DNA from 2 places in the Bacillus sp. LJBS17 genome. Region 2 is predicted to be linked to the other one. Evidence: a T-box and tRNA genes for the amino acid it is inferred to sense, from the RefSeq annotation. Region 2 holds a T-box; the other holds one or more tRNA genes.

Region 1 (3,377 bases), 1.2 Mb from region 2:
GCACCGCTGGTGTACCAGTTGTTCTGCCAAGGGCATCGCTGGGTAGCTATGTGCGGACGGGATAAGTGCTGAAAGCATCTAAGCATGAAGCCCCCCTCAAGATGAGATTTCCCATTCCGCAAGGAAGTAAGATCCCTGAAAGATGATCAGGTTGATAGGTCTGAGGTGGAAGTGTGGCGACACATGGAGCTGACAGATACTAATCGATCGAGGACTTAACCATATTTTTGAATGATGGCACACCTGTTATCTAGTTTTGAGAGAATAAGTTTTTTCGAAAAAACACTTGATTTTCTCAAGAATACATAGTATAATGTTAAATGTCACTGAAATTGTCTGGTGATGATGGCGAAGAGGTCACACCCGTTCCCATGCCGAACACGGAAGTTAAGCTCTTCAGCGCCGATGGTAGTCGGGGGTTTCCCCCTGTGAGAGTAGGACATCGCCAGGCAGACTTCATTCCGCAGTAGCTCAGTGGTAGAGCTATCGGCTGTTAACCGATCGGTCGTAGGTTCGAATCCTACCTGCGGAGCCATTATTGGAGAGCTGTCCGAGTGGTCGAAGGAGCACGATTGGAAATCGTGTAGGCGGTCAACTCCGTCTCAAGGGTTCGAATCCCTTGCTCTCCGCCACTGATACTTATACATAATTACAATTGAAAGTCTGGGCCCGTTGGTCAAGCGGTTAAGACACCGCCCTTTCACGGCGGTAACACGGGTTCGAATCCCGTACGGGTCATTATATGATGGAGGATTAGCTCAGCTGGGAGAGCATCTGCCTTACAAGCAGAGGGTCGGCGGTTCGAGCCCGTCATCCTCCACCATTATATCATCGCGGGGTGGAGCAGTTCGGTAGCTCGTCGGGCTCATAACCCGAAGGTCGCAGGTTCAAATCCTGCCCCCGCAACCAAATTTCAAAATGGTCCGGTAGTTCAGTTGGTTAGAATGCCTGCCTGTCACGCAGGAGGTCGCGGGTTCGAGTCCCGTCCGGACCGCCATTTAAATACTTAGGCTCGGTAGCTCAGTTGGTAGAGCAACGGACTGAAAATCCGTGTGTCGGCGGTTCGATTCCGTCCCGAGCCACCACCTATGCCGGTGTAGCTCAATTGGTAGAGCAACTGACTTGTAATCAGTAGGTTGGGGGTTCAAGTCCTCTTGCCGGCACTGTTTTTTCAAAATTTAATGTGGAGGGGTAGCGAAGTGGCTAAACGCGGCGGACTGTAAATCCGCTCCCTCAGGGTTCGGCAGTTCGAATCTGCCCCCCTCCACCATTTATAGGGGCATAGTTTAACGGTAGAACAGAGGTCTCCAAAACCTCCGGTGTGGGTTCGATTCCTACTGCCCCTGCCAAATTTATGACATCTTGAGATTATGGCGGTTGTGGCGAAGTGGTTAACGCACCAGATTGTGGCTCTGGCACTCGTGGGTTCGATTCCCATCAATCGCCCCATATTATCATTGGGCTATAGCCAAGCGGTAAGGCAACGGACTTTGACTCCGTCATGCGTTGGTTCGAATCCAGCTAGCCCAGTCTCACTTTTTATATCAACTGCATATAATGTATTAAGTCCATTTAAAATGCGGAAGTAGTTCAGTGGTAGAACACCACCTTGCCAAGGTGGGGGTCGCGGGTTCGAATCCCGTCTTCCGCTCCAATTACGGCGGCATAGCCAAGTGGTAAGGCAGAGGTCTGCAAAACCTTTATCCCCGGTTCGAATCCGGGTGTCGCCTTCTTATTGCCGGGGTGGTGGAATTGGCAGACACACAGGACTTAAAATCCTGCGGTAGGTGACTACCGTGCCGGTTCAAGTCCGGCCCTCGGCACCAATTTTACTTACATGGTAAGTTGAATTGGTGTTTGTGTTTTATCATTATAACTAATCATATTAATGATCTACATAAGTAGATCATTTTTTTAATGCTTTGTTTTATCATAACAAGTTAAGTTCCGAGGCCTATTATAAAGCGGCTGTATAGCTAGTCTTTCAACACTTTTATTTTTATTTCCAAAAAAACTTTTTTGAAATACGTTGACACTTTATGAGATCCATGATATAGTTATATTCGTCGGTTAGATACGACGTAAAACTTGCCGGTGTGGCGGAATTGGCAGACGCGCACGACTCAAAATCGTGTTCCTTCTGGAGTGTCGGTTCGACCCCGACCACCGGTATACTGAAAAACCCGTTTCTTAATAGACACGGGTTTTTATTTTTTATTAAAGAAAAGGAGCCGAGGCTCCTTTTTATACTTACTCAGCGTATTGGTCTAAGATCTCTTCTAACACCTCTTCAAGCTCTTCTGCATCTTCAAGCTCTGATTGGCTGAAACGGACGCGTACAAGCTGTTCTCCGTCATTATACATCTCTTCCAGCCATCCTCGCAGTCCTCTTGCCCTGCGGTCGACTTCGAAAATGATTTCCAAACCGTCTTCGTCTAAAAGGAAAATGAGCTCTAATTCATCAAGCATCTGACGATAATATCCGGAAGTCGGAACGAATTCGAATTCTTGAACGAACGGAAGGCGGCGTCGGAAGTAGGGCGCTTGTTCACAGTCTGCTTCGTTAAGACGGAAGCCCAGGTTTTCGATTGCTTCCAGCACATTTTCAATCCGAAAATGCGGTCATGATCGGATTTATCGATACCGCCTTGAATGTCAAGGTCTGTCACCACGGCAACCTCTACTTTCCCTACAGTCATCGGCGTATCTAGAGGCAGAGTGAATGTAAACGGAAATTGATGCTCTTCACCAGGCTGTATGGTAAATGAACCAGTGACCCGGAAAGAATGAATTGTAGCGTATTTCCGGTGCTCTTCATCGTCTTTTACAATGACATACCGTGTGCTAAGCTGTAAATCGATATAACGGATGTCCTGAGCGATTTTTCCGCCTTTGACATGTACCGTTCCCTGTACTTCTTCTCCTGGAAAATATGCGTCTTTTTCTAAAATTGTATCTACTTTTGCAGCTCCAATTCCGGCACTTGCCGCAAGTTTCTTAAAAAATGACATGTTAGATCTTCCCCTTTTTCTTTTTTCTCAACAGATATACGCAAGAAGGAGGAAAAAAGATTCGTTTGATTCATACTTTTTTCCTATTATTCGTCTCGGCCTAGGGACAGACTAAGAATAATATTGAAAATAAAGGAGTGGATGGAAGTGAATAAAGAAAGTTTGGTTGCAGATGAATTACACAGAATGTTTTTGGCTGGTGAGCTGCAAATCACAGTAGAGGAGGATATAAACAATATTTCCGAAAGGCTGAGAAACGGCGATCTCAGTTTAGACCGATTAAGCGGTGAAGACGCGTTTATAAAAGAAACGGTAAATGAGGCTTTAAGAAGAGTGGAGCAATAAAAAAGAGACGGCATCTCATCT
Region 2 (3,377 bases):
TCAAAGTGGTTTCTTCCAGTCTTTTTTTGTTATCAGGCTTAATTCCGCCATCAATGACGTATAATTTTACCTCTCTCTCCTGATCCATGTTAGTCAATAAAGAAACGAACATCCCACCTAAATGACGAGCATAATTATCATCTGCGCATGATACGATATGCATGATTTCATCTTTCCTCAATGGTATTCATCTCCCTTTTTGTTGTACAAGTTACATACCCTTTTTCAAAAAAATAAACACGTTCTCCGACATTTTTTTAAACAGAATGTGTGATACAACAAAAAAGGTGTCATTTTTTGAAGATGCGATAAAGCAAATAAAGAATGAAAAAGCTGGCGATCGTGATGGCTTCAGCCGAGACGATATACCAAGGCCATGGCCCGAGAACATCTAAGAGAGAGGAACCGCCCGGTTTTTTCGTCAAATACATATAATTCGCGCCAAGCCAGCGATCAATCAGAAAAATACAGACGCCGTACACATTAACAAGCAGGACTGTCACCCATAACGAGCGCTGGCCCATTCTGTAGGTGCCAATCACAGCCATCAGCAGACAGGATAAAAACACAGACCCGTGAGAAATAAAAAAGAGGATATATCGGATATGCGGAAATGAAAACATTCCGAGGTCAGGAGTGGCAAGAGCCTGAATCGAACTGCCGATGCCGACAAAAAACAAAAACACAAACAGCTTTCTGCTTTTTGTCACTAACATAATAGCTGACAAATACACCGACAGGTCACTAAGCTGGAGAGGCAATGAAGTGCGCACCGACCACCTGCCCGTGGCGATCATCCATATTTGATAGCCGATTTGCGAACCAAGCAAAAGAAACACAAACAGAGAACGTAAAAACCGGCTGGCCCTCGGCTGCTTGACCCCCTCTTGGAACAAAAACAACAGAATGGCCAAAAGGGCGATAATCGCTAACGTCACTACATGCTCTGTCGAAAACAGATGAAACGGATCATGCTTATAGACGGATTGAACATATTTTTGCAAAACTGCACCCCCGTTTGCGGGTTTTTGTTTATTTTGGCGTTGTTTGGGCTTTTTTTATTCACCGATATATGGGCTTGAAGTTCACATCAGAGTCTGTTACAATTCGTTTCATAGCTAATGATTCTGATAATTTAAGGCAGGCCTAAAAAATGGAACGTTCACATCAACATCAGCAGCTTCGGAAGGAAGAACACGATACACTTTCTAAGCTCAAACAAATGCCCGTCGAGTCACTCAACCTAGAAGCCATTTCGATCGCTACGAATCTGTATCGGTCTGCACAAAGGCTCCGTGTCAAAATGGAGACTGAGGTTCTTTCTTCCTATAACCTTTCTTGGACCGCTTTCTCCATTCTTTATGATCTATGGGTATGGGGAGCGCTCGAAACGAGAAAAATCGCTGAGCTGTCAGGGATATCTACAGCTACAGCAAGCAACGTGATCAAAACGCTCGAAAAAAAGAGTTTTTGCAGTAAAAGCATCGACACAAGAGATCGGCGACTCGTGTTTGTCTCAATCACCGATTCCGGCAAACAAGCGATCGAAGAACTCTACCCGGAGTTTCACAAAGGGGAAACAGAGCTCATTGCGGGAATGACGAAGGACGAACAGAAAATATTGACAGGGCTGCTTAGAAAGGTAGCTGACAATCTTCATACAACATAAGCTTTGACGGGAATCCAGTAGCGGTTTGTCTCCCTGTTTCAGAGAGCCGGCGGAAGGTGCGAGCCGGCACACAGCAAACGTGAATTACCTCCCCGAGCTTTCTTTGTGAACCTTAAAAGTAGCAAAGAACGGGAAACCGTTATTCGAATGAGCGGAAGACAATGTCTTCAACCAGGGTGGTACCGCGTGCATTGAGCCACGTCCCTTATTGGGATGGGCTCTTTTTTGTGTTTGTAAAAAAGGAGGAAAAATGATGAGAACATTTGAGCAGCTCACAGCGTCACAGCAAAAAGAGGTAGAAAGACAGCTTCAGCTATACATGACAGGCGCCCACGAAGTCATACCGCCGGAGGAATTAAAGGCAAAGCTCGTGAAATCAATTTCCACGGGCACGCCGCTTAAAATTAAGCTCGGATTAGATCCGTCTGCACCGGATGTACATTTGGGCCATACGGTTGTGTTAAATAAGCTTCGCCAATTTCAAGAAAACGGCCACATTGTCCAGCTGTTAATTGGGGATTTCACAGGAAAAATTGGTGATCCGACCGGAAAATCGGCAGCCAGAAAGCAACTGACTGATGAAGAAGTTCAGCACAATGCCAAAACCTACTTTGAGCAATTCGGAAAAGTGCTTGATCCAGAAAAAGTCGAGCTTCACTATAACTCAAAATGGCTGAAAACATTGAATCTAGAAGATGTCATTGAATTAGCAGGGAAAATAACGGTAGCCCGCCTGATGGAGCGCGACGACTTTGAAGAACGCATCGCCATGCAAAAACCAATCTCACTGCATGAATTCTTTTACCCATTGATGCAGGGCTATGATTCTGTCGTTCTCGAAAGTGATATTGAATTAGGCGGAACGGATCAGCATTTCAATGTCCTCATGGGACGGCATTTCCAAGAACGATACAACAAAGAAAAACAAGTCGTCATCCTTATGCCGCTCTTGGAAGGCTTGGATGGCGTCGAGAAAATGTCGAAGTCGAAACACAACTACATTGGCATTAACGAACATCCAAACGACATGTACAGAAAAACGATGTCACTGCCCGACAGCCTGATGAAAAAGTACATCCACTTGGCGACAGACTTAGAGCTTGAAGAGAAAAAACAGCTCGTAAAAGACTTAGAAACCGGCGCCGTTCATCCGCGTGATGCCAAAATGCTTTTAGCCAGAACAATCGTCCGAATGTATCACGGAGAGAAAGCAGCAGAAGCTGCCGAACACTCGTTTAAAACAGTCTTTCAGGAAAACAGCCTGCCGGAAGATATACCAGCCGTAAACTGGAAAGGCGAAAAAACGATAGCGATGATTGATCTGCTCGTCAAGCTAAAACTCCTCTCTTCGAAGAGCGAGGCGCGCCGCATGATTCAAAACGGCGGTGTACGCATCGACGGAGAGAAAATAACAGATATTCACGCCAAAGCAGAGATAAGAGAGAATATGATCATCCAAGTCGGCAAACGCAAGTTTTTAAAGCTCCAATAGTTTGATATTCCGAAACGCTTATGACCCTTCATTCATAAGCGTTTTTTTGCAGGTATAAAGCACTGTCTTTTCAAAAACGCTCTCCATCTTGCAGGAAACTCCTTTAGCATCCCGAAATATTCCCCAACCATACATTTAGGGGAGGTTTATTTTTGATGAAAAAGCTTTTGACTGTCATGACGATGGCTGTTTTAACTGCCGGCACACTGCTCTTGC

What was found. The T-box of region 2 lies ahead of tyrS (tyrosine--tRNA ligase). A T-box ahead of a tRNA ligase gene usually reads a tRNA of that ligase, here a tRNA-Tyr.
Region 1: it encodes a tRNA-Tyr, which carries the amino acid that the T-box ahead of tyrS (tyrosine--tRNA ligase) is inferred to sense. The anticodon was not compared.

What each region holds. Positions count from the first base shown of each region.
Region 1 covers NZ_CP079759.1:931,231-934,607, forward strand. The annotation lists rRNA gene KXZ66_RS04665 (23S ribosomal RNA) at 1-223, shown strand, start outside; rRNA gene rrf (5S ribosomal RNA) at 336-451, shown strand; tRNA gene KXZ66_RS04675 (tRNA-Asn) at 461-535, shown strand; tRNA gene KXZ66_RS04680 (tRNA-Ser) at 541-632, shown strand; tRNA gene KXZ66_RS04685 (tRNA-Glu) at 667-738, shown strand; tRNA gene KXZ66_RS04690 (tRNA-Val) at 748-823, shown strand; tRNA gene KXZ66_RS04695 (tRNA-Met) at 833-909, shown strand; tRNA gene KXZ66_RS04700 (tRNA-Asp) at 921-997, shown strand; tRNA gene KXZ66_RS04705 (tRNA-Phe) at 1,010-1,085, shown strand; tRNA gene KXZ66_RS04710 (tRNA-Thr) at 1,091-1,163, shown strand; tRNA gene KXZ66_RS04715 (tRNA-Tyr) at 1,186-1,270, shown strand; tRNA gene KXZ66_RS04720 (tRNA-Trp) at 1,276-1,349, shown strand; tRNA gene KXZ66_RS04725 (tRNA-His) at 1,374-1,449, shown strand; tRNA gene KXZ66_RS04730 (tRNA-Gln) at 1,459-1,530, shown strand; tRNA gene KXZ66_RS04735 (tRNA-Gly) at 1,580-1,654, shown strand; tRNA gene KXZ66_RS04740 (tRNA-Cys) at 1,660-1,730, shown strand; tRNA gene KXZ66_RS04745 (tRNA-Leu) at 1,738-1,826, shown strand; tRNA gene KXZ66_RS04750 (tRNA-Leu) at 2,091-2,172, shown strand; partial or broken gene spo0M (sporulation control protein Spo0M) at 2,251-3,011, opposite strand; gene KXZ66_RS04760 (hypothetical protein) at 3,153-3,356, shown strand.
Region 2 covers NZ_CP079759.1:3,922,916-3,926,292, forward strand. The annotation lists gene KXZ66_RS20260 (glycosyltransferase family 8 protein) at 1-181, opposite strand, end outside; gene KXZ66_RS20265 (YwaF family protein) at 291-1,004, opposite strand; gene ywaE (tyrZ transcriptional regulator YwaE) at 1,154-1,669, shown strand; T-box leader at 1,664-1,878, shown strand; gene tyrS (tyrosine--tRNA ligase) at 1,920-3,161, shown strand; gene ywaD (aminopeptidase YwaD) at 3,317-3,377, shown strand, end outside.